3 regions of the Pseudomonas sp. NBRC 111131 genome follow, and region 1 is predicted to be linked to each of the others. Evidence: predicted binding sites of a transcription regulator. Region 1 holds the regulator's gene; each other region holds the start of a gene.

What was found. Region 1 encodes FliA, which starts transcription of late flagellar genes. Its sites were predicted from a motif close to CTAAAGTTTNNNNNNNNNNNGCCGNTAA; they were not measured.
Region 2: a site for FliA is predicted at 6,081-6,108, ahead of APH34_RS00085 (methyl-accepting chemotaxis protein). Genes of this name have one in related genera too.
Region 3: a site for FliA is predicted at 5,009-5,036, ahead of APH34_RS06440 (methyl-accepting chemotaxis protein). Genes of this name have one in related genera too.

Annotation. Positions count from the first base shown of each region.
Region 1 is NZ_BCBH01000003.1:249,010-259,479, forward strand. It holds gene APH34_RS04815 (chemotaxis response regulator protein-glutamate methylesterase) at 1-325, opposite strand, end outside; gene APH34_RS04820 (chemotaxis protein CheA) at 372-2,582, opposite strand; gene APH34_RS04825 (protein phosphatase CheZ) at 2,595-3,383, opposite strand; gene APH34_RS04830 (chemotaxis response regulator CheY) at 3,402-3,776, opposite strand; gene fliA (RNA polymerase sigma factor FliA) at 3,881-4,621, opposite strand; gene fleN (flagellar synthesis regulator FleN) at 4,618-5,451, opposite strand; gene flhF (flagellar biosynthesis protein FlhF) at 5,545-6,852, opposite strand; gene flhA (flagellar biosynthesis protein FlhA) at 6,864-8,993, opposite strand; gene flhB (flagellar biosynthesis protein FlhB) at 9,122-10,264, opposite strand; gene fliR (flagellar biosynthetic protein FliR) at 10,267-10,470, opposite strand, start outside.
Region 2 is NZ_BCBH01000001.1:19,408-29,877, reverse strand. It holds gene APH34_RS00115 (MFS transporter) at 1-882, shown strand, start outside; gene APH34_RS00110 (NCS2 family permease) at 1,101-2,396, shown strand; gene trmA (tRNA (uridine(54)-C5)-methyltransferase TrmA) at 2,393-3,478, shown strand; gene pcaG (protocatechuate 3,4-dioxygenase subunit alpha) at 3,592-4,197, opposite strand; gene pcaH (protocatechuate 3,4-dioxygenase subunit beta) at 4,209-4,928, opposite strand; gene APH34_RS00090 (neutral zinc metallopeptidase) at 5,117-6,001, shown strand; gene APH34_RS00085 (methyl-accepting chemotaxis protein) at 6,194-8,113, shown strand; gene ggt (gamma-glutamyltransferase) at 8,350-10,017, opposite strand; gene APH34_RS00075 (LysR family transcriptional regulator) at 10,135-10,470, opposite strand, start outside.
Region 3 is NZ_BCBH01000004.1:272,804-283,273, forward strand. It holds gene APH34_RS06400 (SCP2 domain-containing protein) at 1-386, shown strand, start outside; gene ubiB (ubiquinone biosynthesis regulatory protein kinase UbiB) at 383-2,002, shown strand; gene hisI (phosphoribosyl-AMP cyclohydrolase) at 2,076-2,468, shown strand; gene APH34_RS06415 (phosphoribosyl-ATP diphosphatase) at 2,470-2,805, shown strand; gene APH34_RS06420 (twin-arginine translocase TatA/TatE family subunit) at 2,831-3,109, shown strand; gene tatB (Sec-independent protein translocase protein TatB) at 3,113-3,493, shown strand; gene tatC (twin-arginine translocase subunit TatC) at 3,490-4,281, shown strand; gene APH34_RS06435 (16S rRNA (uracil(1498)-N(3))-methyltransferase) at 4,278-4,985, shown strand; gene APH34_RS06440 (methyl-accepting chemotaxis protein) at 5,089-7,005, shown strand; partial or broken gene APH34_RS30270 (methyl-accepting chemotaxis protein) at 7,156-8,196, shown strand; gene APH34_RS30275 (methyl-accepting chemotaxis protein) at 8,395-9,099, shown strand; gene APH34_RS06450 (amino acid ABC transporter ATP-binding protein) at 9,132-9,866, opposite strand; gene APH34_RS06455 (amino acid ABC transporter permease) at 9,859-10,470, opposite strand, start outside.

The DNA of each region.
Region 1 (10,470 bases):
CGAAGTTCTTCGGCAGGTAATCCACCGCTCCGGCATCCAGTGCGTCGAGGGTTACCCGGGCGCCTTCGTGGGTCAAGGAAGAGAACATCAACACCGGTGTCGGGCAGCGCTGCATGATGTGCCGCACCGCGGTGATGCCATCCATCATGGGCATTTCGTAGTCCATGGTGATGACATCGGGTTTGAGCGCCAGTGCCTGGTCGATCGCTTCCTTGCCGTTGGTCGCCGTGCCCACGACCTGGATCGTCGGGTCCGCCGAGAGGATTTCCGAAACGCGGCGGCGGAAGAAACCGGAATCATCCACCACCAGGACCTTGACTGCCATAAACACTCCATTAGGCGACGCAGCCCGCCAGGGCGCGCCACCGAAATCAAATACGCCGTGCCGCGTAACGCTTGAGCATGCTCGGTACATCGAGGATCAGCGCGATACGACCGTCGCCGGTGATGGTGGCGCCGGACATGCCCGGGGTGCCCTGCAGCATCTTGCCCAGCGGCTTGATCACCACCTCTTCCTGGCCCACCAACTGGTCCACCACAAAGCCGATGCGCTGGGTACCGACCGAGAGAATCACCACGTGCCCCTCACGCTGCTCTTCATGCACCTGGCCCTGGACCAGCCAGCGTTTTAGGTAGAACAGCGGCAGCGCCTTGTCGCGCACGATCACCACTTCCTGACCGTCGACCACGTTGGTGCGCGACAGGTCCAGGTGGAAGATCTCGTTGACGTTGACCAGCGGGAAGGCAAACGCCTGGTTGCCCAGCATCACCATCAGAGTCGGCATGATCGCCAGGGTCAGCGGTACCTTGATGACGATCTTCGAGCCCTGGCCCTTGGCCGAGAAGATGTTGATCGAGCCGTTGAGCTGGGAGATCTTGGTTTTCACCACGTCCATGCCCACACCGCGCCCGGAAACATCGGAAATCTCGGTCTTGGTCGAGAAGCCCGGGGCGAAGATCAGGTTGTAGCAGTCCGACTCGCTCAGGCGTTCGGCGGCATCCTTGTCCATCAGGCCCTTTTCCACGGCCTTGGCGCGCAGGATGTTAGGGTCCATGCCTTTGCCGTCATCGGAAATCGACAGCAGAATATGGTCGCCCTCCTGCTCGGCCGACAGCACCACGCGGCCCGTGCGCGCCTTGCCGGTGGCTTCGCGCTCATCCGGCATCTCGACACCGTGGTCGACGGCATTGCGCACCAAGTGCACCAGCGGGTCGGCCAGGGCCTCGACCAGGTTCTTGTCCAGGTCGGTCTCTTCGCCGACCAGTTCCAGGTTGATCTCTTTTTTCAGCTGGCGTGCCAGGTCGCGAACCAGACGCGGGAAGCGACCGAAGACCTTCTTGATCGGCTGCATGCGGGTTTTCATTACCGCGGTCTGCAGGTCGGCGGTGACCACGTCGAGGTTGGACACGGCCTTGGACATGGCCTCGTCGCCGCTGTTCAGGCCCAGGCGCACCAGGCGGTTACGCACCAGCACCAGTTCGCCAACCATGTTCATGATTTCGTCCAGGCGCGCGGTGTCGACACGCACGGTGGTTTCCGCTTCGCTGACGGCATGCTTGTCGGCAGAGGCCGCTGGCGCACGGGCGGGCGCCGCGGGCTTGGCGGCTGGCGCAGGCTTGGCAGCCGGCTTGCTTTCAGCCTTCGCGGCCACAGGCGCGGCAACGGCCGCAGGCGCCTGGGCAGCGACACTGTCACCGGAGAACTTGCCCTTGCCGTGCAACTGGTCAAGCAGCGCTTCGAACTCGTGCTCGCTGATGTCATCGCCGTTGGCCGGCACCGCTGCACTGTGGGCCGTTTCGGCCACCGCCGTGGCCGCTGGCAAGGCATCGGTCTGGAAGGTGCCTTTACCATGCAACTGATCCAGCAGCGACTCGAATTCTTCGTCGGTGATCTCATCACTCACCGGTACGCTGGCGGCTGAGGCCTCAGGCTCGGCGGCTGCGACCTCGGAGGAGAACTGGCCTTTGCCGTGCAACTGGTCAAGCAGCGACTCGAATTCGGCGTCGGTGATTTCCTCCGAACCGCCGCTGACGGTTTCGCCTTGCGTTTGCTGTTCGGCAGCAGCGGCTTGAGCCTTGACGGCGTCCAGCGAGTCGAGCAGCTGTTCGAATTCAGTGTCGGTGATATCGGCCTCGGCAGCCGGCGCCTCGACTACCGGCGCAGCCGCAACCTGCGCAGGTGCATCGGCGGCGGCCGGCTCGGCCAGGCGCGCCAGCGCGGCCAACAGCTCGGGCGTGGCCGGGGTCACTTCGCTGCGTTCGCGGACCTGGCCGAACATGCTGTTGACCGTGTCCAGTGCTTCGAGCACCACATCCATCAGTTCCGCATCGACCCGGCGCTCACCTTTGCGCAGGATGTCGAACACGTTCTCGGCGATATGGCAGCACTCCACCAGCTCGTTGAGCTGGAGGAAGCCGGCGCCCCCTTTTACAGTGTGGAAACCGCGAAAAATGGCATTGAGCAGGTCGGCATCGTCGGGCCGGCTTTCCAGCTCGACCAGTTGCTCGGACAGTTGCTCAAGAATTTCGCCGGCTTCTACCAGGAAATCCTGGAGGATTTCTTCATCGGCGCCGAAGCTCATTAAACGTGCTCCTTAAAAACCCAGGCTGGACAGCAGATCATCGACATCGTCCTGACCGGACACGACGTCTTCACGCTTATCGGCATGAATCTGCGGACCTTCACCCCGTGTCGGATGTTTTTCTTGATCTTTTTCAGCGCGCAACTGCTGGTGGTCATGTTCGATACCGGCAAAACGGTCGACCTGACTGGCCATCAGCACGAGCTTGAGCAGATTGCTTTCCACGTCGGTAACCAGCGCAGTCACGCGCTTGATCACCTGGCCGGTCAGGTCCTGATAGTCCTGAGCCAGCAAAATGTCGTTGAGGTGGCCCGCGACCTTGCGGTTCCCTTCGGCGCTGTGTGTCAGGAAACTGTCGACGCGCTTGACCAGCTCGCGAAACTCCGGAGCGGCAACTTCGCGACGCATGAAGCGCTGCCAGTCAACGCTCAGGCGCTGCGCCTCGGCCGCCAGATCGTTGAGCACAGGCGTGCTCTGCTCGACCAGGTCCATGGTGCGGTTGGCGGCTCCTTCGGTGAGCTTGACCACATAGGACAGGCGCTCGGTGGCGTCGGTGATCTGCGAGACTTCCTCGGCCTGCGGCATGTGCGGGTCGATCTGGAAACTGACGATCGCGCTGTGCAGCTCACGGGTGAGCTTGCCGACCTCCTGGTACAGGCCTCGGTCGCGGGTCTGGTTCAACTGATGAATCAGTTGCACCGCCTCGCCGAACCGCCCCCGCTCCAGGCTTTCGACCAACTCCTGGGCATGCTTCTTCAGGGTCGATTCGAACTCCCCCAAAGACGATTGTGTTGATTCCATGGCGCCCCCTGACGTGACTCAGCCGTTGACGCGTTCGAAGATCTTCTCGATCTTTTCTTTGAGCACCTGAGCGGTGAACGGCTTGACCACGTATCCATTGACCCCGGCCTGGGCCGCTTCGATGATCTGGTCACGCTTGGCTTCAGCGGTCACCATCAGCACCGGCATAGCCTTCAGGCGGTCGTGTGCACGCACCTTGCGCAGCAGGTCGATACCGGACATGCCGGGCATGTTCCAGTCGGTCACCAGGAAGTCGTAATGGCCGCTTTCGAGCATCGGCAGTGCCGTGGTGCCGTCATCGGCCTCATCGGTATTGGTGAAACCCAGATCACGCAACAGGTTCTTGATGATCCGCCGCATCGTCGAGAAGTCGTCAACGATGAGGATTTTCATGTCTTTGTTCAATTAGACCTCCAAGCAGTCTCAAACGCGCTCGGCCCCGAACGCGCATTCAATCAATTCGGTACAACGTGAAAACGACTGCAACGACCCCGGGCTCAGCGTGCCCGCCACTCCCCGAGGCGGCTGCGCAGGCGCGCGGCGCACTGGCTGTGCAGCTGGCTGACACGTGACTCGCTGACCCCCAGCACCTCACCGATTTCCTTGAGGTTCAGCTCTTCGTCATAGTACAGCGCCAGCACCAGCCGCTCACGCTCTGGCAGATTGGCAATGGCATCGGTCAAGGCAGCCTGGAAGCGCTCGTCTTCCAGGTCGCGCGATGGCTCGACCTGGCCACTGGCACCGTCCTCGTGCAGCCCTTCGTGCTCGCCGTCCTGCAACAGGTCGTCGAAACTGAACAGGCGGCTACCCAGGGTATCGTTCAAAATCCCGTAGTAATCATCGAGACTCAATTGGAGTTCGGCAGCAACTTCATGATCTTTAGCGTCACGGCCGGTTCTGGCTTCCACGGCACGCATCGCATCACTGACCATGCGCGTATTACGGTGCACCGAACGGGGTGCCCAATCCCCCTTTCGCACTTCGTCGAGCATCGCACCGCGGATGCGGATGCCGGCATAGGTTTCGAAACTGGCACCCTTGCTAGCGTCGTACTTGTTGGCGACTTCCAGCAAACCGATCATGCCGGCCTGAATCAGGTCTTCGACCTGCACGTTGGCCGGCAAGCGGGCCAGCAGGTGGTAGGCAATGCGCTTGACCAGCGGGGCGTAGCGTTCGATCAATTCGTACTGGGCATCCTTCGACGCCTTGCTGTACATCTTGAAACCGCTTGCGTTCATAGTACCGGCCCCGCGCTGGTGGGTTGCACCAGGCGCTCGACAAAGAACTCCAGGTGCCCGCGCGGGTTGGCCGGCAATGGCCAGCTATCGACCTTCTGCGCAATGGCCTTGAAGGCCAGCGCGCACTTGGAACGAGGGAAGGCCTCGTAGACTGCCCGTTGCTTCTGCACCGCCTTGCGCACGCACTCGTCATAGGGCACGGCACCGACGTATTGTAGGGCGACATCGAGGAAGCGATCGGTGACCTTGGTCAACTTGGCGAACAGGTTGCGCCCTTCCTGCGGGCTCTGTGCCATGTTGGCCAGCACGCGGAATCGGTTCATCCCGTAATCACGGTTGAGCAACTTGATCAACGCGTAGGCGTCGGTGATCGAGGTCGGTTCATCACAGACCACCAGCAACACTTCCTGGGCAGCACGAACAAAACTGACTACCGAGTCACCAATACCCGCAGCGGTGTCGATCACCAGCACATCGAGGTTGTCGCCGACCTCGCTGAATGCCTGGATCAACCCGGCATGCTGGGCGGGAGCCAGGTGCACCATGCTCTGGGTGCCGGACGCCGCCGGCACGATGCGCACGCCGCCTGGCCCCTGCAACAGTACGTCGCGCAGCTCGCAGCGCCCTTCGATGACATCGGCCAAGGTGCGTTTAGGGGTCAGGCCCAGCAACACGTCGACGTTGGCCAGGCCCAGGTCGGCGTCCAGCAGCATGACCCGGCGGCCGAGTTCGGCCAGCGCCAGGGACAGGTTCACTGAAACGTTAGTCTTGCCGACGCCACCTTTACCACCGGTCACGGCGATCACCTGTACGGGATGCATGCTACCCATGTTCGTTGTTTACCTTGTCTCGCTTGGACCCAAGCCACACGAGGGGCAATGCTGCCGCCCCCTTGGTGTAGGTATTTTGCATACGCTTCATCATCAACCTGCTCGCCGCGGGTTGTGATAGAGATCAGCGAACATGTCGGCCATGGCCTCCTCGCTGGGCTCGTCCTGCAACTGCACATTGACGGCACGGGTCACCAGTTGGTGCGCCCGCGGCAGGTGCAGGTCGTCAGGAATGCGCGGGCCATCGGTGAGGTAGACCACGGGCAGTTCATGACTGATGGCCAGGCTCAGCACGTCGCCAAGGCTCGCCGTTTCATCGAGTTTGGTCAGGATGCAACCGGCCAGGCCACAGCGTTTATAGCTGTGGTAGGCGGCGGTGAGCACCTGCTTCTGGCTGGTGGTGGCCAGCACCAGGTAGTTCTTCGCGGCGATGCCACGCCCGGCCAAGGTTTCCAGTTGCATGCGCAGGGCCGGGTCGCTGGCCTGCAGGCCGGCGGTATCGATCAGCACCACGCGCTTGCGCAGCAGCGGCTCCAGCGCCTGGGCCAACGACTGGCCCGGGTCGACGTAGGTCACGGGCACATTGAGGATGCGCCCCAAGGTCTTGAGCTGCTCCTGGGCACCAATGCGGAAGCTGTCCATGCTCACCAGCGCCAGGTTCTGCGGGCCGTACTTGAGTACATACCGCGCCGCCAGCTTGGCCAGGGTGGTGGTCTTGCCCATGCCAGCAGGGCCGACCATGGCGATCACACCGCCCTCCTCGATCGGCTCGACCTCGGGCACCTCGATCATCCGCGCCAGGTGCGCCAGCAACATGCGCCACGCCTGCCGTGGTTCTTCGATCTCGCCCGTGAGCTCGAGCAATTCGCGGGCGATCGGTCCGGACAGGCCGATACGCTGCAAGCGGCGCCAGAGGTTGGCCTGGGCCGGCTTGCTGCCCTGCAGTTGGCTCCAGGCCAGCGAACCGAGCTGCACTTCGAGCAACTCGCGCAGGCCCGAGAGCTCCGAGCGCATGGCATCGAACAGCCGCGGGTCCACCGGTGCCGGCGCGGCGGGTGCTGCCGGTGCAGGCGCAGCCGACTGCGGCTCGATCAGTGGCTCCGAGGCGGTCAGCGATTGCCCGGCGAACAATTGGCGATTGCCTTCGTCGCCATCGCTGCGGTTGTCCAGCTCGGCCTGGGCGGTGGCGATGCGCGTGTGGGTCTTGCGCAGCTCTTGCTCGAGCTCGGCGTTGGGCACGCGCGGGGCCAGCGCGGACAGCTTGTAGTCCAGCGCAGCCGTCAGTTCGACACCGCCAGCAATGCGGCGGTTACCGATGATGGCGGCATCAGAGCCCAGCTCATCACGGACCAGCTTCATGGCTTGACGCATATCGGCGGCGAAAAAACGCTTAACTTGCATAACCCACTACCTCAGCCGTTGGGGCCCACGGTGGCAACGATGGTGACTTGCTTGTTGTCAGGTATTTCCTGATACGCCAAAACATGCAAATTCGGTACAGCCAGGCGACCAAAGCGCGACAGCATGGCGCGGATCGGGCCGGCCACCAGCAAGATAGCTGGCTGGCCTTGCATTTCCTGGCGCTGGGCCGCATCAATCAACGAGCGCTGCAGCTTTTCGGCCATGCTCGGCTCCAGAAGAACACCGTCCTCCTGGCCTTGCCCGGCCCGTTGCAGACTATTGAGCAAAATCTGTTCCAACCTTGGCTCAAGGGTGATGACAGGCAGCTCGGACTCAACGCCGACAATGCTTTGCACGATGGCGCGACACAATCCGACACGCACGGCGGCCACCAGCGCGGCGGTATCTTGACTCTTGCCGGCATTGTTGGCGATGGCCTCGGCAATGCTGCGAATATCGCGCACGGGCACCTGCTCGGCAAGCAATGCCTGCAGGACCTTGAGCAGCCCCGACAAGGAAATGACACCCGGCACCAACTCCTCGGCAAGTTTAGGCGAAGCCTTGGACAATACTTGCAACAGTTGCTGGACTTCCTCGTGGCCTATCAGCTCGTGGCAGTGTTTCTGCAGGATCTGGTTGAGGTGGGTGGCAACCACGGTGCTGGCATCCACCACCGTATAGCCCAGCGACTGTGCCTGAGCGCGCTGGCCGACATCGATCCACACCGCTTCCAGGCCAAAGGCCGGATCGCGTGCGGCAATGCCGTTGAGGGTGCCGAACACCTGGCCAGGGTTGATTGCCAACTCGCGGTCTGGGTAGATCTCGGCTTCCGCCAAGATCACCCCCATCAACGTCAGGCGATAGGCGCTGGGCTGTAGATCGAGGTTGTCGCGGATGTGCACCGTGGGCATGAGAAAGCCCAGGTCCTGGGAGAGCTTCTTGCGCACGCCCTTGATCCGTGCCAACAGTTGGCCGCCCTGGTTGCGGTCGACCAGCGGGATGAGCCGGTAGCCGACCTCCAGGCCGATCATGTCGATCGGTGTCACGTCGTCCCAGCCCAGCTCCTTGGTTTCCAGCGCGCGCTGCGGAGAAGGCAGCAGGTCCTGCTGACGCTGCGCCTCCTTCTGCGCCTCGACCTTGGCCTTCTGCTGCTTCTTCCAGACCAGGTAAGCGCCACCGCCCGCCAGCAGGCCCAGGCTCAGGAACGCGATATGCGGCATGCCCGGCACCAGGCCCATGACGATCATCAGCCCTGCCGATACCGCCAGCGCCTTGGGCGAATCGAACATCTGCCGGTTGATCAGCTTGCCCATGTCCTCGGAGCCCGAGGCCCGGGTGACCATGATCGCGGCAGCGGTCGACAGCAACAGGGATGGCAATTGCGCCACCAAACCGTCACCAATGGTCAACAGCGCGTAGACCTTGCCGGCATCGCTGAACGACATATTGTGCTGCAGCATGCCAATGAGCATGCCGCCGATGAGGTTGATGAACAGGATCAGCAGGCCAGCGATGGCATCACCGCGCACGAACTTGCTGGCACCGTCCATCGAACCATAGAACTCTGCCTCCTGGGCCACCTCGGCACGGCGCGACTTGGCCTGGGCCTGGTCGATCAGGCCGGCGTTGAGGTCGGCGTCGATGGCCATCTGCTTGCCGGGCATGGCGTCGAGGGTGAAGCGCGCGCTCACCTCGGAAATACGCCCGGCACCCTTGGTCACCACCACGAAGTTGATGATCATGAGGATGGCGAACACCACCGCACCGACGACATAGTTGCCGCCGATCACGACTTCACCGAAGGCCTGGATCACCTTGCCGGCGGCGCCATGGCCCTCCTGACCGTGGAGCATGACCACCCGCGTAGAGGCGACGTTCAACGCCAGGCGTAGCAGCGTTGCGACCAACAGGATGGTGGGGAATGCGGCGAAATCGAGCGGACGCAAGGCGTAAACGCAGACCAGCAGAACCACGATCGACAGGGCGATGTTGAAGGTGAAGAATACGTCGAGCAGGAACGGCGGAATCGGCAACATCATCATTGCCAACATCACCAGCAGCAACAGCGGCACGCCCAGGTTGCCCCGGCCGAGCCCGGCCAGGTTCTGGCGAGCGTTGCTGATTAACTGAGTGCGATCCACCGCGAGTCCTCTTCATGCAAAACTTTGACGCCCAAGGGGCGCTTGGGCGTGGCTCTGCAAGAAGCTTTCCAACTTTAGGTTTTTGCGCTCAGCGGCCCCCTAGCCGGACGAACTGCCCCCGCAGCAGATCAACGGTCACGGCGCAAATCCGGCGGAATCGGCAGATCTTCCTTCAACGGCTCTGGCCGCTTACCCTTGCCCGCCCGGTACTGCCGAATCTGGAACACATACGCCAGCACCTGCGCCACCGCCAGGTACAACCCCGCCGGGATCTCCTGTTCAAGCTCGGTGGAGTAATAGATCGCCCGTGCCAGCGCTGGCGACTCGAGAATCTGCACCTTGTGCTCGACCCCGATCTCGCGAATCTTCAAGGCAATGAAGTCCGTGCCCTTGGCCAGCAGCAAGGGGGCCACCCCGCCCTTCTCCGGGTCATACTGCAGGGCGACCGCATAGTGCGTCGGGTTGGTGATGATCACATCCGCCTCCGGCACGGCGGCCATCATGCGCCGCTGCGACACCTCACGCTGCAACTGGCGGATCCGCTGCTTGACCTCAGGCTTGCCTTCGCTGTCCTTGTACTCGTCCTTGACCTCCTGCTTGGTCATCTTCAGCTTCTTTTGCGTCTGATACAGCTGGAACGGCACGTCTGCCGCCGCAATCAGCAGCAACCCGGCAGCCATCCACAAAGCACTCCAGCCCACCACCTGCACGCTGTGGATGATCGCCTGCTCCAGCGGCTCGTTGGCAATTGCCAGCAGCGCCTGGCGGTCATTGCTGAGCACCACCAGCGCCACGATCAGGATCACCAGGAACTTGGCCATCGCTTTGAGCAACTCGGTCAGCGAGTTCATCGAAAACATACGCTTGATCCCCGACAAGGGGTTCATGCGGCTGAACTTTGGCTGCAGCAGGCTACCGGAGAAGATGAACCCGCCCAGCGCAATGGGCGACACCAATGCCACCACGAACAACAGCATCAATATCGGCTGGACGGCCCAGATGGCCATCTTGCCGGAGGTCAGCAGGAACAACCCCATCGAGCGCTCGTCCGTCAGCACCTCGCGCGACAGTGAGAAGTTGAGCCGCATCAAGGTCATCAACGTCTCGGCCAGGTACCCACCAAAGGCCAGCAATGCCCCGGCGCCCGCCAAGGTCACCGCCACGGTGTTCAGCTCTTTGGAGCGGGCAATCTCGCCTTTTTCGCGCGCGTCGCGCTTGCGCTTGTCGGTGGGGTCTTCCGTCTTGTCCTGACCGCTCTCGCTTTCAGCCATGCTCAGCGCGCCCTTGCCAGTTCACGCAGCCATTGCAGCGCTTCGCTGGCCAATGCCTGGTAGTGGGAGAGGATATCGGCAAGGCCGACCCAGAAGATGCCGATGCCCAGCACCAGGGTCAGCGGGAAGCCGATGGAGAAGATGTTCAGCTGCGGTGCGGCACGCGTCATCACGCCAAAGGCGATGTTCACCACCAGCAGCGCGGC
Region 2 (10,470 bases), on a different contig from region 1:
TTCCTGTTGGGCGCTACCCGCTCGTTCGAGATGCCCGCCACCCAGGCGCTGTTGCCCAACGTGGTCCCCGCCGGGCTGTTTCCACGGGCAGTGGCGGCCTCGGCCTCGGCTACCCAGGCAGCGACCATCGTCGCGCCCGCCGTGGGCGGCTTTCTGTATGCTTTCGGCAGTATCTGGGTGTATGGCCCTACGGTGGCTCTGTACGCCATTGCCTGCCTGCTGATGCTGAGCCTGGATTCGCGCCAGCAGGTTCCCCAGCGCGGGCGCGCCAACCTGGAGTCGCTGCTGGCCGGAATCCGTTTCATCCGCAGCCGACCCGATATCCTCGGAGCAATTTCGCTCGATCTGTTCGCCGTGCTGTTGGGCGGTGCCACTGCGCTGCTGCCGGTGTTCGCCAAGGACATCCTGCTCACCGGCCCCTGGGGCCTGGGCCTGCTGCGTTCGGCACCGGCAGTGGGGGCATTGCTGATGTCGGTGTGGCTGGCACGCTTCCCGGTACAGCGCAAAGTCGGCCGTACCATGTTCACCGCGGTCGGCGTCTTCGGCGTAGCGACCATCGCCTTCGGCCTGTCAACTTCGTTCTGGTTCTCGCTGGCGGTGCTGGTGGTGCTGGGCGCGGCGGACATGATCAGCATGGTGATCCGCGGCGCCTTCGTGCAACTGGAAACGCCGGACGAGATGCGTGGCCGGGTGAGCGCGGTGAACGGCCTGTTCATCGGTGCCTCGAATCAGCTCGGCGAGTTCGAATCCGGGGTCACAGCGCACTGGTTTGGCACAGTGCCAGCCGTGGTGCTCGGCGGTGTGGGCACATTGGTGGTGACGGGGGTGTGGATAAAACTGTTCCCTACGCTGGCCAAGCGGGACCGCTTGCACAACGGGTAACGTGCCGACTCGAGGGCCCTGTCGCCGAAAAGCCGCGGATGGGGCCGGATGGACGCACTCAACGTCCATTCCCCAACGGCCATAGGCCCCCGCCAGCCATGCTGGTATGATGCGCGGCTTTTTTCCTCCCCACACAAAACCACGGCAACCGGTACGGTCTGTGCTTTGCTGATGGGGTCGATACATTCACGGCGCCGGGGGCGCCTTGGGGAGCGGGCATGCTGGAAAGGCTGTTTCAACTAAGAGCACACAACACCAACGTGCGCACCGAGATACTCGCGGGCGTCACTACCTTCCTGGCCATGGCCTACATCCTGTTCGTCAACCCGAGCATCCTCGGCGAGACCGGCATGGACAAAGGGGCGATCTTCGTCGCCACCTGCCTGGCTGCGGCCATCGGCTCAGCGACCATGGGCCTGATCGCCAACTACCCGATTGCCCTGGCGCCGGGCATGGGCCTGAACGCGTTCTTCACCTACACGGTGGTCCTGCACATGGGCCACACCTGGCAGGTCGCACTGGGTGCGGTGTTCCTCTCGGCCGTGATGTTCTTCCTGCTGTCGATTTTCCGCATCCGCGAATGGATTGTGAACAGCATCCCGCTGCCGCTTCGCTCGGCCATCGCGGCGGGCATCGGCTTGTTCCTGGCGTTCATCGCCCTGCACAACGCCGGCATCGTCGTCGATAACCCGGCCACCCTGGTGGGCTTGGGCGACCTCAAGCAGCCCGCACCGATCCTGGCCACGCTGGGCTTCTTCCTGATCGTCGGGCTCGAATCGCTGAAGGTGCGCGGTGCGGTGCTGATCGGCATTCTGGCGGTCACGGTCGCCTCGATCGTGATGGGCGTGACGCCATTCGGCGGCATCGTCTCCATGCCGCCGTCGCTGGCACCGACTTTCCTCCAGCTGGACATCGCCGGTGCCCTCGATGTGGGCCTGGTGAGCGTGATCTTCGCCTTCCTGTTCGTCGACCTGTTCGACAACTCGGGCACCCTGATCGGCGTGGCCAAACGCGCCGGGCTGATGGGCAAGGACGGCCACATGCCAAAGATGGGCCGCGCCCTGATCGCCGACAGCACCGCCGCCATGGCCGGCTCGCTGCTGGGCACCTCGACCACAACCAGCTACATCGAGTCTGCCGCAGGCGTGAGTGCCGGTGGCCGTACCGGCTTGACGGCCATCGTGGTCGCCGTGTTGTTCCTGCTGGCGTTGTTCTTCGCCCCGCTGGCCGGTAGCGTGCCAGCCTTCGCCACCGCCCCGGCGCTGCTGTTCGTCGCGGTACTGATGGCCTCGGGCCTGGCGGAAATAAACTGGGATGATGTAACTGAGGCCGCACCCGTGGTGGTGACCGCCCTGGCCATGCCGCTGACCTATTCGATTGCCAACGGCATTGCGTTCGGCTTCATTGCCTGGACTGCCGTCAAGCTGATCTCCGGCCGCCACCGCGACCTGAACCCGGCCTTGGTGATCCTTTCCATCCTGTTCGTCATCAAGCTGGGCTGGTTCAACGCATGAGTGCTGTTTTCGACCCCTCCACCTATGACGCGCAACTGCAGGCCAAGGTTGCCCGCCTGCGCGAGCTGCTGGCCCCCTTTGGTGCGCCGGAGCCGGCCGTTTTCGACTCGCCGCGCGAGCACTACCGCCTGCGTGCCGAGTTCCGCCTGTGGCGTGAAGACGGCCAGCGCCACTATGCGATGTTCGCCCCGGGTGAGAAGCATAAGGCCATCCTGATCGAGGACTTTCCCATCGCCAGCGAGCGCATCAATGCACTGATGCCCCGCCTGAAGGCGGCCTGGCAAGCCAGCGAGGCGCTGAGCAATCGTCTGTTCCAGGTAGAGTTTCTCACCACCCTGGCCGGCGACGCGATGGTCACGATGTGCTACCACCGCCCGCTGGACGAGGCATGGGAAGTGGTAGCGCGGCAGCTGGCCGAGGAATTGGGGGTAAGCCTGATCGGCCGATCCAAAGGCAAGCGCCTGGTGATCGGGCGCGATTACGCGGTGGAAAAACTCGACGTGGCTGGCCGCGTATTCAGCTACCGCCAGCCGGAAGGCGCCTTCACCCAACCCAATGGCGCGGTCAACCAGAAGATGCTCAGCTGGGCGTTCGACGCCATCGGTGAGCGTGATGACGACCTGCTGGAGCTGTACTGCGGTAACGGCAACTTCACCTTGCCACTGGCTACCCGCGTACGCCAGGTGCTGGCCACGGAAATCAGCAAGACGTCGGTCAATGCCGCGCTGAGCAACCTTGACGAAAACGCTGTGGATAACGTGCGGTTGGTGCGCCTGTCGGCCGAAGAGCTGACCCAGGCGCTGAACGACGTGCGCCCGTTCCGCCGGCTGGAAGGCATCGACCTGAAAAGCTACGCGTTCGGTACCGTATTCGTCGACCCGCCGCGTGCAGGCATGGACCCTGACACCTGCGAGCTGACACGGCGCTTTGAGCGGATTCTGTATATCTCGTGCAACCCGGAAACACTGGCGGCGAATATCGAGCAATTGCAGGATACCCATCGAATCGAGCGTTGCGCGTTATTCGACCAGTTCCCCTATACCCACCACATGGAGAGTGGGGTATTGCTGGTTCGGCGCTGATCTTCGGGTTGCGGGGGGCTGCCGTGCAGCCCATTCGCCGGGAAAGGCCCTCCCACAGGATGCGCCAGCGTTGTTGAGAACGCTGGTGACCTGTGGAAGCGGCCTCAATTGACTCAGAAGTCGAAGAACACCGTCTCCCCTTCCCCCTGGATGCGGATATCGAAGCGATACGCCGTCTTCCCATCCACTTCACATCGCTTGGCAATCAAGGTCTCACGGCGCTGCGGCTGCTCGATCAGGTTGAGCACTGGGCACTGGGCGTTGGCCTGTGCCTCGTCATCGAAATACAGACGCGTGTGCAGGTGGATGTTGATGCCGCGTGCAAACAAGCTGAGGTTGATGTGCGGCGCCATGGGCACACCGGCAGCGTTCTTCACCACGCCGGGTTTGACCGTATGCACGGTCCATTCACCGGCATCGAAGGTGGTGGCGGTGCGGCCGAAGCTGTTGAAGGCGTTTTCCAGGTTGTAGGCGTCCTGGTAGTGGCCATCCGCGTCGGCCTGCCAGATCTCAAGGAATGAATCGCGCACCAGGTGGCCGTTGCCGTCATACACGTGGCCGATCAACACAATGTGCTCGCCTGGTGCGTCCGGCTTGGCCAGGCGGTTCCAGATTTCCTGATCTCGGGTCGGGTTGCCGGCCGCTTCCAAGGCCAGGCCGATGTGCACGTAGGGGCCAGCAGTCTGCGAAGGCGTTTCGGGCAGCAGTTCGATTGGCATGGCGAGGGTCCTCAGCAGTTCTCGAAGTGTGTCTTGCGCTGGCCGCGCAGCACGATGTCGAAGCGATAAGCCAAGCAGTCCATGGGGTTGGCGCTGCCCATGTCGAGCTTGGCGATCAGCTGCTGCACCGCTTCAGGGTTGGCGATCGACTTAACGATCGGGCACATCGGGATCAGCGGATCACCCTCGAAATACAGCTGGGTAATCAGCTTGGTGGCGATCGACGGGCCGCTGATGGCGAAGTGGATATGTGCCGGGCGCCAGTCGTTGGGGCCATTGCGCCAAGGGTACGGGCCGGGCTTGATGGTACGGAAGCTGTAGTAGCCGTCGCGGTCGGTCAGGCAGCGGCCGACACCGCCAAAATTCGGGTCAAGCGGTGCCAGGTAGCGGTCGTTCTTGTGCCGGTAGCGGCCACCGGCATTGGCCTGCCACATTTCAACCAGGGTGTTGGGCACCGGTTTACCGTATTGATCGACCACACGACCGGCAACGATGATGCGTTCACCGATCGGCAGGCCACCGTTGTTGAAATTAAGCAGCAGGTCATGGTCATGGGCACCGAAGCCCAGGTGGGAAAAGTCGGGGCCGGTGGTTTCGCTGATCGACTGCGGGATGCTGACCAGTGCCTGGCGCGGCGAGCGGGCAATGGACGTCTTGTAGTCGGGGGTCAGCGCCTTGGGGTGCCAATTGCGATCACGGATCACGAAGCGGCTGTTGTCCTGGGCGGGCATGCCGTTTTCCTCTCTTGGAATTATCAGAACGCCTGTGCGTGGCAGGCGGACTTGCAGTTTCAGATAGGTCGCGGGGGATGAATATTGAAATCAGCCGCTCTATACATAACCAAATGGTTATGTATTAGTACGTTTGCCCGTGGTGATCTAATCTTTGTCTTCATGTTTCACGCCCTGGAGAGCATTTCATGGAATGGCGAAAAGGCCGGCGCAGCGACAACGTAGTCGATGCCCGTGGCGAAGGTGGCGGCGGCGGTATGCGCTTTGGTGGCGGTAAAGGGCTCGGGCTCGGCGCCATTTTGCTCATCGTCGGCATCGGCTGGCTCACCGGCCAGGATCCGCTGCAGATACTTGGCCAGCTCGCCGGCCAGATGGAGCAACAGCAACAGGCCCCCAGTGGTGCAGGCAACAAGGCACCCGCAGCCAACGACGAGCAGGCGCAGTTCGTCGCCTCGATCCTGGGCGATACCGAAGACACGTGGAAGGCCTTGTTCTCCCAGGCTGGCAAGCAGTACCGCGACCCCAAGCTGGTGCTGTTCAGTGGCCAGGTCAATTCCGCTTGCGGCTTCGCTTCGGCGGCGGTCGGCCCGTTCTACTGCCCGGCGGACCAGCGGGTTTACCTGGACATGTCGTTCTTCCGTGAAATGGAAACCCGTTTCGCCGCCGCCGGTGATTTCGCCCAGGCCTACGTGATCGCCCACGAAATCGGCCACCACGTGCAGACGTTGCTCGGCGTCTCGGCCAAGGTCGACGCGGCCCGCCGCAACGGCCAACGCCTGGAGGGTGACAATGGCCTGTTGGTGCGCCAGGAACTGCAAGCCGACTGCCTGGCCGGTGTGTGGGCCTATCAGGCGCAGCAACGCCTCAACTGGCTTGAGCCGGGGGATGTCGAGGAAGCGTTGAATGCGGCCAATGCCATTGGTGATGACCGCCTGCAGCAGCAGGGCCAGGGGCGCGTGGTGCCTGACTCCTTCACCCATGGCACCTCGGCGCAGCGGGTACGTTGGTTCAAGGCAGGGTTCGCCAAAGGTGAAGTGAACAGTTGCGACACCTTCAGTGCACGCAGCTTGTAAGGGTACCTGCAAGTTCGGCAAGCGGCGGAACCCGCAAAAAGCAAACGTTTTTACAGGGCGAAAAATTGCTGAAAAAGCGTTTCAGCTTCACCCCTGCTTGCCGATAACCCCTGCACGATTCAGCGGGCATCCAGAATAACAACGCTTCGCGATCGAAGATCAAGTAAGCGAAATCATTTCTGGAGAGCGTGCATGAACAGCTGGTTCGCCAATATCAGCGTAAACCTCAAACTCGGCCTGGGCTTCGGCCTGGTGCTGATCCTTACCGCCCTGCTGGCCCTGACCGGCTGGACTAGCCTGGGCAGCCTTATCGCCCGCAGCAACTGGATGGGCGACATCGGTCAGCTCAACAAAGACCTGACCGACCTGCGTGTGGCGCGCCTGCAGTACATGATCGCCGACGGCGACGATGCCGCAGCCGCCAACACGCAGGCCAAGCTCGACATTTTCAGCAAACAGCAGGAGTACCTGGCCGGCACCTTCAAGAGCCCAGAGAACGTCAAGCTGCTGAACGCGCTGGGACAAACCCTCAGCGACTACCGGGTTTCGCTTAACAAGATGCGTGCCGGCTATCAGAGCTCACGGGCCGCCCTTGGCGTGATGAGTGCGTCGGCAGGCAAGGCTGACGAGGCCATGGAAAGCCTCAGCCAGGATGTCATGGGCCGCCCCGAGCCGGACAGCGTGCGCCTGGCGCAATACCAGCTGATCAGTAAAGTGCGCCAACAGCTGCTGTTGGTGCGCATCGACGTGCGTGGCTACATCGCCGACAACTCGGCCGCCAACGAACAAGCGGCATTGCGCCAGCTCGAAGCGGCGTTGGTCGAAATCGACAACCTCAAGCGCCAGTTGCCGGCCGAAACCACACGCGTGGAGCAATTTGAGCAGTCGGTACAGGCCTACCTCCAGGCCGTGCGTCAGTTCCGCGATGCAATCGCCGATATCACCGTCGCCCGTGCGGAAATGACCGTGCAGGGCAGCGACATCGTCAAGCGCAGCGATGCGCTGTACGACATCCAGCTGGAGCGTCGCAACGCCGAAAGCAGCCAGGCCCGTAATCTGCAGATCATCGCCACGCTGCTGGCGCTGCTGGCCGGGGTACTGGCGGCGGTCATCATCACCCGGCAAATCACCCGGCCACTGCGCGAGACCCTGCACGCGGTGGAGCAGATCGCCAGTGGTGACCTCACCCACGACATGCGCGTGACCCGCCGCGATGAAATCGGCGTGCTGCAGCAAGGCATCGCCCGTATGGGCACGACCCTGCGCGAGCTGATCAGCGGCATCCGCGACGGCGTCACTCAAATCGCCAGCGCTGCCGAAGAGCTGTCGGCGGTAACCGAGCAAACCAGTGCCGGTGCCAACAGCCAGAAGGTCGAAACCGACCAGGTCGCCACGGCCATGCACGAAATGGCCGCGACCGTTCAGGAAGTGGCGCGTAACGCCGAACAGGCTTCGCATGCGGCGACCGGTGCCGACGAAGAGGCGCGCGCAGGTGATCGCGTGGTTGGCGAAGCAATCAGCCAGATAGAGCGCCTGGCAGAAGAAGTGCACCGCTCAACCGAAGCCATGAGCCTGTTACAGCAGGAGAGCCAGAAGATCGGCAGCGTGATGGATGTGATCAAGTCGGTGGCCGATCAGACCAACCTGCTGGCGCTCAACGCCGCGATCGAGGCGGCCCGTGCCGGTGAGGCGGGCCGTGGATTTGCCGTGGTCGCCGACGAAGTCCGTGGCCTGGCCCAGCGTACGCAAAAGTCCACCGAGGAAATCGAAGAGCTGGTTGCCAGCCTTCAGCACGGTACTCAGCAGGTGGCCAACGCCATGCAGGGTAGCCGCACGCTGACCGACAGCAGTGTGGAACTGGCACGCAAGGCCGGGGCTTCGCTGGAGAACATCACTGGCACGGTGTCGAGTATCCAGTCGATGAACCAGCAGATTGCCGCAGCGGCCGAACAGCAGAGTGCGGTGGCTGAAGAGATCAGCCGCAGCATTCTGAATGTGCGAGATGTGTCCGAGCAGACGGCGACGGCCAGTGATGAAACGGCAGCTTCGAGTGTCGAACTGGCGCGCCTGGGCGGGCACTTGCAGACGTTGGTCAGCCAGTTCCGGGTGTGAATTCCACATGCTGTTAGCGCCCGATCTCGCGCCACACAAGCTCGATGTGGGAGCGGGCTTGCCCCGCGAAGCAGGCAACGCGGTGGTCGGCCCCGGCACACCGATTCCACAGCAAGTGCGTCAACGTATAGACGGTTGAGCAAGTTGCTCCCAAAGGTACCCCACTGCCCCCTGGGCGTGCGGGGTACTTCTGGGAGCCGGCATGCCGGCGACAAAGCCAAAAAGCTGAAAACAGGCTACTTAACGACCACCCCCACTCCGCGCCCGCGCGGATCAGAAGCCGTTTCCAGCTTCGCCCCGTCCACCCGGATGGCCTGGATATCGCCCATCTCCCAACCCTGATCCTCCAGCACATAGCCCATCTTCTTCAGGTCATCCGCCACCGCCCCGGTGAGCGGTGCATAGCTGTCGAAATAGACGGTGTCCTTGGGCAGCAACTGATGATGCACACGCTGCGCCGCCACGGCCTTATCCAGCGGCATACCGTAGTCGTACAGGTTGTTCATCACCTGGAAGATCGAGGTGAAGATCCGCGACCCGCCCGGGGTACCGATCACCAGCACCACCTTGCCATCGCGGGTCATCAGGCTCGGGCTCATGGACGACAGCATGCGCTTGCCTGGCTCGATGGCATTGGCGTCACCGCCGACCACGCCAAAGGCGTTGGCGGCGCCAGGCTTGGCACTGAAGTCGTCCATCTCGTCGTTGAGCAGGAAGCCGGCGCCCTTGACCACCACCCCGCTGCCGTAGTCGAGGTTGAGGGTGTAAGTGTTGCTCACCGCATTGCCTTGCTTGTCGACGATCGAGAAGTGAGTGGTCTGGTGCGGCTCCAGCCCCGGCTTGACCTTGTCGGTGTCAGAGATGGCGTTCGGGTTGACCTGGCTTGCCCGCTTGGCCAGGTAGTCCTTGGCAATCAGTTGGTCAACCGGCACCTTGGTAAAGGCAGGGTCACCGAGGTAGTCGGCGCGGTCGGCGAACACACGCTTCTCGATTTCAGCCAGCAGGTGGATGTATTGCGCCGAGTTGTGCGCCACCCCCTTGAAGTCCGCCGCACGCTCTTCCTTGATGCCCAGTAGCTGGGCCAGGGCCACGCCACCGGAGCTTGGCGGTGGCGCGGTGTACACCACATTGCCGCGCCAGCTCAGGGCCATCGGTTCACGCCATACGGCCTTGTAGTCCCGAAGGTCTTGCTGGGTGATCAGGCCCTTGTCAGCCTGCATCTGGGCTACCAGCAGCTCAGCGGTCTTGCCCTGGTAGAACTCGCTCACCCCTTTATCGGCAATGCGCTCAAGGGTCTGCGCCAGTTCTGGCTGCTTGAATGCCTCGCCCACTTTCATGTTGCCGAAATAGTCGTTGAAGTTGGTCGCGGTCTTGAACATGCCTTGGGCATCGTTGCGGTACTGGTACTGCTTCTCGGCCACTTTGAAACCGTTTTTCGCATAGCCGATGGCCGGGGTCAGCAACTCGCTCCAGGGCAACTTGCCAAACTTCTGGTGCGCTTCCCACAGCCCCATCACGGTGCCGGGCACGCCTGCGGCGCGAACACCCACCAGGCTGAGGTTCTCGATGACCTCGCCCTTGTCATCCAGGTACATGGTACGGGTTGCCGCTTTGGGCGCGACTTCACGGTAGTCGAGGAAGTAGGGTTTGCCGTCGACGAACAGGGTCATGAAACCGCCGCCACCAATGTTGCCGGCTTCCGGGTAGGTCACCGCCAGCGTAAAGGCGGTTGCCACTGCCGCGTCCACGGCGTTGCCGCCTTTCTTCAGAATGTCAGCGGCTACCTGTGCGCCATATTGATCGGGCGCGGCCACCGCACCACCTTCCAGCGTTACCGCATAAGCCGAAGAACAGCTCAGGATTACGGCCCCGAGCGCCAAGGGCTGAAACAGGACAATACGCATGACACTTCCTTGGTGTTGTTTTTGTTGATCACTCAGTAAGGCCGAAGCGCGTCGACTGTGCAATCACACGGAGGAAGTTTCGCCGCCCGTGGGCAGGATTTGTCGCGTTCAGGCAACTCAGCAGGCGTACATCGCCAGCTTGCGCTGGATGAAATCGAGGAAACACTGGATACGCAGGGCCAATTGCGTGTTGCGGTAATAAACAGCGTGGATCGGCTGGCGGTAACCGTTGTTGGCATCGCTCAACAGCACGTTCAGGCGGCCGGCGCGGATGTCTTCGTGGGTCATGAAGTGCGAGAGGCTGACGATGCCCTCCCCGGCCAATGCCAGTTGGCGCAGGGTTTCGCCGCTAGAGGCAATCAGCGCCGGGCGGATCGGCCAACGGTCACCCTGGGCGTGGCGCAGTGGCCACTGGTTGAGTGACTCAGGCTGGCTGAAACCGAGCAGGCAATG
Region 3 (10,470 bases), on a different contig from region 1:
TGGCCGTGGCCAAGGACAAGAGCGCCGTACTGCACAGCCCGCAGGTCGAACTGCATGGCGACAGTGCCGCGCTGCTCGACCTGTTCGGTGTGCTGCAGGACCTGGAGCTGGACTGGGAGCACGAGCTGCAACGCTGGCTAGGCCCCGTCGCCACTTCGCTGCTGGCCGGCCATGTGCGCTTGCGCGCACGCTGGACCCGCCAGGGCCTGGCACGATTCAGCCAGAATCTGTCCGAGTACCTGGCCGAAGAGTCGCGCACACTGGTTGGCAAGCGCGAAGCCGAAGCTGCTTTCAGTGAGCTCGATACCCTGAAGGTCGATATAGAACGCCTCGAGGCGCGCCTGCAGCGCCTCTCCCGATCCCTTGATACCAGCGATAACGCATGAAGCTGCTCGCCGTCCGCCGTCTTTTCCGCATCCAGCGCGTGGTGATCCGCTACCGTCTCGATGACCTGTTGTTCGACCTGCCCCTGCCCTGGTGGCTGCGCAGCCTGCGCCTGCTGATGCCGTGGCGCTGGCTGCCGCGCAAACCGTCGGCACTGAGCCGCGGCGCGCGCCTGCGCCTGGCGCTGCAGGACCTGGGGCCGATCTTCATCAAGTTCGGCCAGTTGCTGTCTACCCGGCGCGACCTGCTGCCCACCGACGTCGCCGACGAGCTGATGCTCTTGCAGGACCGCGTACCGCCGTTCGACCCGCAAAAGGCCGTGGCGCTGATCGAGGCACAGCTCGGGGCCAAGGTCAGCGAGGTGTTCAGCCGCTTCGACGTCGAGCCGCTGGCATCGGCATCGGTCGCCCAGGTGCATGCCGCGCGCCTGAAAAGCGGCGAGGAAGTGGTGGTCAAGGTCGTGCGCCCGGGCCTCAAGCCCGTGATTGCCCAGGACCTGGCCTGGTTGTTCCTGATCGCCAAAGGCGCCGAACGGGCCTCGGCCGACGCCCGCCGCCTGCACCCGGTGGAAATCGTCGGCGACTACGAGAAAACCATCTACGACGAACTCGACCTGCTGCGCGAAGCAGCCAATGCCAGCCAGCTGCGGCGCAACTTCGAAGGTTCGCAGCTGATGTACGTGCCCCAGGTCTACTGGGACCTGTGCCGCCCCAAGGTACTGGTAATGGAGCGCATCTACGGGGTGCCGGTCACCGACATGGCGACCCTGGCCGACCAGCGCACCGACATGAAGCTGCTGGCCGAACGGGGCGTGGAGGTGTTCTTCACCCAGGTGTTCCGTGACAGCTTCTTCCACGCCGACATGCACCCGGGCAACATCTTCGTCAGCACGGTCAAACCGTGGAGCCCGCAGTACATCGCCATCGACTGCGGTATCGTCGGCAGCCTCACGGCCGAGGATCAGGACTACCTGGCGCGCAACCTGATCGCCTTCTTCAAGCGCGATTACCGCCGCGTCGCCGAACTGCACATCGATTCGGGCTGGGTGCCGGCGAACACCAAGGTCAACGAGTTCGAAGCGGCCATCCGTACCGTGTGCGAGCCAATCTTCGAAAAACCGCTCAAGGACATTTCCTTCGGCCAGGTGCTGATGCGCCTGTTCCAGACCGCCCGGCGCTTCAACATGGAAGTCCAGCCGCAGTTGGTCCTGCTGCAGAAGACCCTGCTCAACATCGAAGGCCTGGGGCGTCAGCTGTACCCCGACCTTGACCTGTGGAGCACCGCCAAACCCTTCCTGGAGCGCTGGATGCGCGACCGCATGAGCCCCAAAGCCATGCTGGGCAACCTGCACAGCCAGGTCGAGCAATTACCGCATCTGGCCAACATGACCCGCGACCTGCTCGAACGCCTGTCGCAGCCACACCTGCACGACCCGCAGCTGCCCGAGCGACGGCGTCAGGGCGACCGCTGGGCGCTGCGCCTGCTGGGTGCTGGCCTGCTAGGGGGCGGTGCCGTGCTGGCTGCGGGTGCCGCCGAGGCCGCCAGCCTGGCCGCCCCGGCGGCTTGGCCGGCCTGGCTGATGTTTGCCGCAGGCCTTTACCTGATCGTGCGCCAATAGCCAGCCGCGCTGCTGGCTGGCACACTAGCGCAAAGGGCCCGGTACAGGAGCGGGCCCGGCTTTGGAGTCGACGATGAAAGACTGGCTGGACGAGATCAAGTGGAACAGCGATGGCCTGGTACCGGCGATCGCCCAGGACCACAAGACCGGACGCGTGCTGATGATGGCCTGGATGAACCGCGAAGCGCTGGCACTGACTGCCGCCGAGCAACGCGCCATCTATTGGTCGCGCTCCCGTGGCAAGCTGTGGCGCAAGGGTGAAGAATCGGGCCATGTGCAGAAATTGCACGAAATGCGCCTGGACTGCGATGCCGACGTGATCATCCTGATGGTCGAGCAACTGGGCCATATCGCCTGCCATACCGGCCGTGAAAGCTGTTTCTATCGCGTCTTCGAAGACGGCCAGTGGAAAACCGTCGACCCGGTCCTGAAAGAACCGGATGCCATCTACAGCGCAGGACACTGACATGAGCGACACCCTCACTCGCCTGGCCGAAGTGCTCGAGGAGCGCAAACACGCGGCCCCCGACAGTTCCTATGTGGCCAGCCTGTACCACAAGGGCCTGAACAAGATCCTCGAGAAGCTCGGCGAAGAGTCCGTCGAGACCATCATTGCTGCAAAAGATGCCGCGATCAGCAAGGATTGCAGTGATGTCATCTATGAAACCGCAGACCTGTGGTTTCATAGCATGGTCATGCTCAGCGCGCTGGGCCAGCATCCACAAGCCGTGCTCGATGAACTGGAGCGCCGTTTCGGCCTGTCCGGGCACGATGAAAAGGCCGCCCGTCAGCCCTCGGCCTGACTGAATCGCATTCTAGGAGAACACCATGGGTATTTTTGACTGGAAACACTGGATTGTCCTGCTGGTCGTCGTGGTCCTGGTGTTCGGCACCAAGAAGCTGAAGAACTTCGGCAGCGACCTGGGCGAGTCGATCAAAGGCTTTCGCAAAGCCATGAACGAAGAAGAGACCAAGCCGGCCGAGCAGGCCCCGCCGCCCGCCCAGCCAGTGCCACCGGTACAGACCACCACACAGCAGAACCAGGGTGCGGGGCACACCATCGAGGGCCAGGCACAGCCGGTCCAAGAGCCGCAGCGGAAAGACTGAGCCATGTTCGGCATCAGTTTCAGTGAGCTGCTGCTCGTCGGCCTGGTCGCCCTGCTGGTACTGGGCCCTGAGCGCTTGCCGGGTGCTGCGCGAACGGCGGGGCTGTGGATCGGCCGCCTGAAACGCAGCTTCAACGCGATCAAGATGGAAGTCGAGCGCGAAATCGGCGCCGACGACATCCGCCGCCAGTTGCACAACGAGCACATCCTGCAGATGGAGCAGGAAGCCAAGCGCATTCTCAATCCGCAGACGCCACCTGCCCAGGCCCCGGCCGCTACGGCCGCCGAGCACACTGCCACGCCGCCCGACGCTGCGCCTGCGCCTGCAGCGCCGGCAAGCACGCCTGAACAGCCCGAACAGCCTCAACCGCCGCGAGCCCCATGAGCGAAAATCCGCAAGACGACCAGCCCATGCCGCTGGTCTCGCACCTGACCGAACTGCGCACGCGTCTGTTGCGCTGCGTTGCCGCCATCTTCCTGATCTTTGCCGGCCTGTTCTCTTTCGCCCAACAGATCTACACCCTGGTCTCCGCGCCACTGCGTGCGCACCTGCCGGCCAATGCGACGATGATTGCCACCGATGTGGCCTCGCCGTTCCTGACGCCGTTCAAGCTGACCATGATCGTCTCGCTGTTCCTGGCCATCCCGTTCATCCTGCAACAGATCTGGGGCTTTATCGCACCTGGGCTGTATCGTCATGAAAAGCGCATCGCCATCCCGCTACTGGTCTCGAGCATCTTCCTGTTCTACGCCGGCATGGCGTTCGCCTACTTCCTGGTATTTCCGCTGATCTTCGGCTTTTTCGCCAGCGCCACGCCGGAAGGCGTGTCGATGATGACTGACATCTCCAGTTATCTGGATTTCGTCATGACCCTGTTCTTCGCCTTCGGCGTCGCCTTCGAGATCCCCGTGGCGGTGGTGCTGCTGGTATGGATCGGCGTGGTCGATGTGCAATACCTGAAGAAGGTCCGCCCTTACGTGATCATCGGCTGCTTCGTGGTAGGGATGATCCTGACCCCGCCGGACATCTTCTCCCAGACCCTGCTCGCCGTGCCCATGTGGCTGTTGTTCGAGATCGGCGTGCTGTGTGGCAGCTTGATCCGTAAACGCAGCCATGACCGCGATGAAGCGGCAGACGACCCTAACGACCAGCCGCCAGCGACCCAGCCGTGAACCTGTTGCTCCTCGAAGAGGCCGACTTCGTCGCGCCCGACCGCGTCGTCCTTGCCGACCGGCGCTTTACCCACATGCAGGACATTCACCGTGTAGCGGTGGGTGACACCCTGCGCGTGGGCCGCATCAACGGCCTGATGGGCAGCGCCACGGTGGTGCGCCTGGCACCGCACGAAGCCGAGCTCGAAGTCGGCTTCGACCAGCAGCCCCCTGCCAAGCTGCCACTGACCTTGGTACTGGCTGTACCGCGGCCCAAAATGCTGCGCCGGCTGTTCCAGACCGTGGCCACGCTGGGTGTGCCACGGCTGATCCTGGTCAACAGCTACAAGGTCGAGAAGAGCTTCTGGCAAACGCCCTTCCTCAACCCGGAGACTGTACGCGAGAACCTGGTGCTGGGCCTTGAACAGGCCCGCGACACGGTGCTGCCCGAAGTCATCATGGAGAAACGTTTCAAGCCGTTCGTCGAAGACCGTTTACCCGCCATCGCCGACGGCACCCTGGGCCTGGTTGGCCACCCTGGCCCTTACCCGGCCTGCCCACGCGCCGTAGAAGGGCCGGTAACCCTGGCAATCGGCCCCGAAGGCGGCTGGATCCCCTATGAAGTCGAACTGCTGGGCAAGGCGGGCCTTGCCCCGGTACAACTGGGCGAACGGATTTTGCGGGTAGAAACGGCCGTGACGGCGCTCCTATCGCGAATTTTCTGACGAGCCAAGTAGACTTTCCCCCCATCAAGTTTCCCCAGCGCAAGCCGATGGCCTTGGCAACACAACAATTAAACTGTGCTGCCGAGTTACCGGGGAGTCGAACATGTACCGATGGTTATCCCACTCGCTGGGGAATGTGAGCGTCAATCGCAAACTGGGCCTGGGCTTCGGCCTGGTATTGTTACTGACCCTAGCGATCACCTTGACGGGCTGGCTGGGCTTGAACAGCGTCATCGCCCGAGGCGACAAGCTGGGTAACATCTCGCTTATCCTCCAAGGCACCCAGGAACTGCGCATTGCACGCCAGCACTACCAGCGCGACCGAAACGACGCCGCGATCGGGGAACTGGAAAAAGCCCTCGCAGGCCTGGAACGCCAGATCACCTTCATGCTCGGCCAGATCGAACACCCTGCCGACCGCCAGCGCCTGCAGCAGCAACAGGACGCCGTGCGCAAGTATCAACAGGCCTTCACCGACCTCAAGCAGGCCGCACAACGGCGCGAAGCCAGCCGCAGTGTGCTGGGTGACAGCGCCGACAAGGCCGCCGAGCTGATCAGCCGGGTTCAGCAACGCTTGCTGCAAAGCGGCGATATCGCGCCATACCAAAGCGCGGTAGAGGTCAGCGCACTGGTGCAGCAGGCACGCTTCCAGGTACGCGGCTACACCTACAGCGGCAACGCCGACTACCAGCAGACCGCACTCGCAGCCATCGATCAGGCCATGGCCAACCTTAAGGCACTGCCGGCCAAGCTGCCGGCCGAATACGCCGCCAGCCTGGACGATTCCGCGGACGCTCTCGCCGCTTACCGTGATGCTGTCAACCAGTTCGGCAATGCACAGTCGGCCAGTGAGCAGGCCCTGCAGGTGATGGCTGAGCAAGGCTCAGTGCTGCTGGATACCAGCCAGGCGATGACCCTCTCACAAACCGCCGTGCGTGATGCCGGGACTCGCCAGGCCAAGACCATGCTGGCGATTGCCACTGGCCTGGCCCTGCTGCTTGGGCTACTGGCCGCCTGGACAATCACCCGGCAGATCATCATCCCGCTGCGCCAGACGCTCGCCGCCGCTGAGCGAGTGGCCAATGGTGACCTGAGCCAGGACCTGCCAGCGACCCGCCGCGACGAGCTGGGCCAGTTGCAGGCCAGCATGCAGCGCATGACCCAAGGCCTGCGCGAACTGATCGGCGGCATAGGCGACGGCGTCACGCAGATCGCCAGCGCTGCCGAGGAACTGTCGGCGGTGACCGAGCAGACCAGCGCCGGGGTCAACAATCAGAAGATCGAGACGGACCAGGTAGCGACTGCCATGAACGAAATGGCCGCCACCGTGCATGAAGTGGCGCGCAATGCCGAGCAGGCCTCGGAGGCGGCACTGATGGCCGACCAGCAGGCCCGTGAGGGTGATCGCGTGGTCACCGAGGCAGTCAACCAGATCGAGCGCTTGGCCAGCGAAGTGATCAACTCCAGTGAAGCGATGAATGTACTCAAGGCTGAAAGTGACAAGATTGGCAGCGTGCTCGACGTGATCAAATCGGTGGCCCAGCAGACCAACCTGCTGGCCCTTAACGCCGCTATCGAAGCCGCGCGGGCCGGTGAGGCCGGGCGCGGCTTTGCCGTGGTCGCCGATGAAGTGCGCAGCCTGGCCCAGCGCACCCAGCAGTCCACCGAAGAGATCGAAGAACTGATCGCCGGCTTGCAAAGCGGTACCCAGCGTGTGGCCAGCGTAATGGACGCCAGCCGTCAGCTCACCGATAGCAGCGTCGAGCTGACACGCCGTGCAGGCACTTCACTGGAGACCATCACCCGAACGGTGTCGTCGATCCAGGCGATGAACCAGCAGATCGCCACGGCGGCAGAGCAGCAGAGTGCGACAGCCGAGGAGATCAATCGCAGCGTGATGAATGTGCGGGATATCTCCGACCAGACCTCGGCAGCTAGCGAAGAGACGGCCAGCTCTAGCGTTGAGTTGGCGCGGCTGGGCACGCATTTGCAGGGCCTGGTAGGGCGGTTCCGCCTGTAAACACGAGTAGGGTACTGATTCATACATTCTTGGCTGAATTTTCCTACTCGATTCTCAGGTCAAGTCTTACACCTCCTCCGCCGATGGGCAGGGTGTCATGCCAGCAGAAGGCCGGCGTGGCATCCCTTCTCACCTGGACGGAGACTTGCCATGTTCGGCTACCTCAACCGCAGACTCGGCAACATAAGTGTCGGCGCCAAGCTCGCCCTGGGCTTCGCCGTGGTCCTGCTGCTCACCCTGGCCACCACCGTGAGCGGCTGGCGTGCCCTGGACGGCGCCATCACCCGCTCGGAGCAACTCAGTGAAATTGGCCAGATCAATGACCTGGCCAAAGACCTGCGTGCCGAACGCATCACCTACAGGGTGCTCGCCGACGAAACCAGCAAGGCGCAGATCGCCAGCACCCTTGAGCAACTGGAAGCCAAGCTGACCCTGCTGCAGCAACGCAGCAGCGTCGATGAGTCGCACCAGATGCTGAGCCAGAAGGTGCAGATGCTGCAGCACCTGCGCGAAAACTTCACCACCTTGCAGCGCAGCGTTGAGCACCGGCGTGCCTTGCGCGAGGCCATGCAGGTGCAGGAACAGAAGCTCAATGACGCCATCGACGAGCTGCAGACCCAAGCGCTGCTGAAGATGCCCGCCGACAGTCAGCAAGGTGGTGTGCTGGGCCTGATGGATACCCTCAGCCGACACATCGACGGCGCCAACCAGCAGAGCCTGGTACCCGCCTATACCTTTTCGCCGCTGGAGGATTTCGCCAAGGTGGGCGACGCTGCCCTGACCGCCGCCGACACCAGCCTCGCCCAATTGCTCAAAGGCCTGGCTGCACTGGGCCTGCCGCGCGCGGTGATGGAGCAGCCAGGCCTGGAACTGGCCAGGTATCGCGCCAGCCTTGACCAATACCGGCGTACCGCCCTGCAGGTGGAGCAGCTGCAAAATGAAATGGAGCAGATGGGCAACCAGCTGCGGGCGACCAGCCTTGAGTTGAGCGCCAAAAAGATCGAACAACGTGACAGCGAGGCGCTGGCAGCGCGCTCGCTATTGACCAGTGTGGCCCTTTTGGCGCTGCTGGTGGGCGTGCTGGCTGGTTGGCTGATTACCCAGCAGATCACCCAACCCTTGGGCCAGACCCTGTCTGTGGCGGCGCGCATCGCCCGTGGCGACCTGAGCCAGCTGGAGCCAGTACAGCGCCGTGACGAGATGGGTCAACTGCAAACCAGCATGCGCGAAATGACCCTGAGCCTGCGCGAGCTGATTGGCGGTATCGACCAGGGAGTGGGCCACCTGTCACAGGCCGCCACGCAGCTGGCTGCCAGCAGCGAAAACACCAAGCTGCGCATCAACCAGCAGCGCGAGGAAACTGACCAGGTGGCCACCGCCATGAACCAAATGAGCGCGACGGTTCAGGAGGTAGCGCAGAATGCCGAGAGGGCCTCGTTGGCGGCAACCAACGCCGACCAGCAAGCGCAGGTGGGTGACCAGGTGGTGGCCGATGCCATTGAGCGCATTGAACGACTGGCCGGGCAGATGGACGAGTGCCTGGCCGCCATGCAACACCTGGCCGGTGAAAGCCAGCGCATCGGCAGCATTCTGGATGTCATCAAGTCGGTGTCCGAGCAGACCAACCTGCTGGCGTTGAACGCGGCCATCGAGGCCGCCCGCGCTGGCGAGGCCGGGCGTGGCTTTGCGGTGGTAGCGGACGAGGTACGCGGGCTGGCTCAACGTACTCAGCAATCCACTGAAGAGATCGAACAATTGATTGAAAGCCTGCACAGCGGCACCGATGAGGTCACCAGCCTGCTCGACAATAGCAAACGGCTGACCGAGCAGAGTGTCGAGCTGAGCCGCAAGGCCGGGCAAGCCTTGAGCCAGATCACCGATACGGTGTCGAGCATTCAGGGTATGAACCAGCAGATTGCCACGGCCAGCGAAGAACAGAGCGTAGTCGCCGACCAGATCAACCGCAGCGTGATCAACGTGCGCGACGTGTCAGACCAGACCAGCGCGGCCAGTGAGCAGACCGCGGCGTCGAGCGGGGAGCTGGAGCACCTGGGGCAGCAACTGCGGGGGATGGTGGGGCGGTTCAGCCTCTGAGATTGCCGGGGCCGCTGCGCGGCCCCGTAGCGTTACAGCACCTGGCGCAGAAACGCCTGCGCCCGCGGGTCCTTCGGCGCGGCAAAGAACTCGTTCGGCGGCGAATCTTCCAGTAGCTTGCCGTGATCGAAGAACAGCACGCGGTCCGCCACTTCCCGGGCAAAACCCATTTCATGGGTGACACAAACCATGGTCATGCCTTCCTGGGCGAGGGTCTTCATCACGTCCAGCACCTCGCCGACCATTTCCGGGTCCAGCGCCGAGGTCGGCTCGTCGAACAGCATCACCTTAGGCTCCATCGCCAAGGCGCGGGCAATCGCTACCCGCTGCTGCTGGCCACCGGAAAGCCGCGAGGGGTATTCGTTGGCCTTCTGCGAAATGCCTACCTTCTCCAGCAGCGCCCGCGCCTTGGCCTCACGCTCGGCCTTGCCGCGCTTGCGCACGACCTTCTGCGCCAGGCACAGGTTTTCCAGCACCGTCATGTGCGGGAACAGGTTGAAATGTTGGAACACCATGCCGACTTCACGGCGGTAGGCGTTGATATCGGTCTTCGGGTCTTCAAGGCGCAGGCCGTTGATGGCCACATGGCCTTCGTCGAAGTGCTCAAGGCCATTCAGGCAGCGCAGGAAGGTCGACTTGCCGGAACCCGACGGGCCCAGCACCACCACCACTTCACCCTTGGCCACCTGGGTGGTGACGTTGTCCACCGCACGAACCACCTGGCCCCGGGTATCGAAGACTTTCAACAGGTCACGGACTTCAATCACTTTGCGCAAGCCTCCGCTCGAGCCGGCTGGCCAGGTGCGACAGCGGCAGGTTGATCAGCAGGTACAGGCCTGCCACGCAGAACCAGATCTCGAAGGTCGAGAACGAGGTGGTGATGGCCTCACGGCCGCTCTTGGTCAATTCAGTGATGGCAATCACCGACACCAGCGAGGTGTCCTTGACCAGGCTGATGAACTGCCCTGCCAGGGGCGGCAGCACGCGCTTGAAAGCCTGCGGCAGGATCACGTGGCGCATCGACTGGCTGGCGTTCAGGCCCAGCGAGCGGGCGGCTTCGTTCTGGCCCTTGGCGATCGACTGCACGCCGGCACGTACAATCTCCGCCACGTAGGCACCGGTGAACAGCGCCAGCGCCGCGACCCCGGCGAACTCGCGGGACAGGTTGAGCACGGTGCCGATGAAGAAGTAGAAGATGAAGATTTGCACCAGCAGCGGCGTGCCGCGCACCAGCTCGACATACACGGTCGACAGGTCGCGCAGGGTCGGGTTGTTCGACAGCCGGCACAAGCCTGCGAACAGGCCGATCAGCAGCCCCAAGGCACCGGATACCACCGAAAGCCACAGCGTGGTCCACAGGCCCCAGGCCAG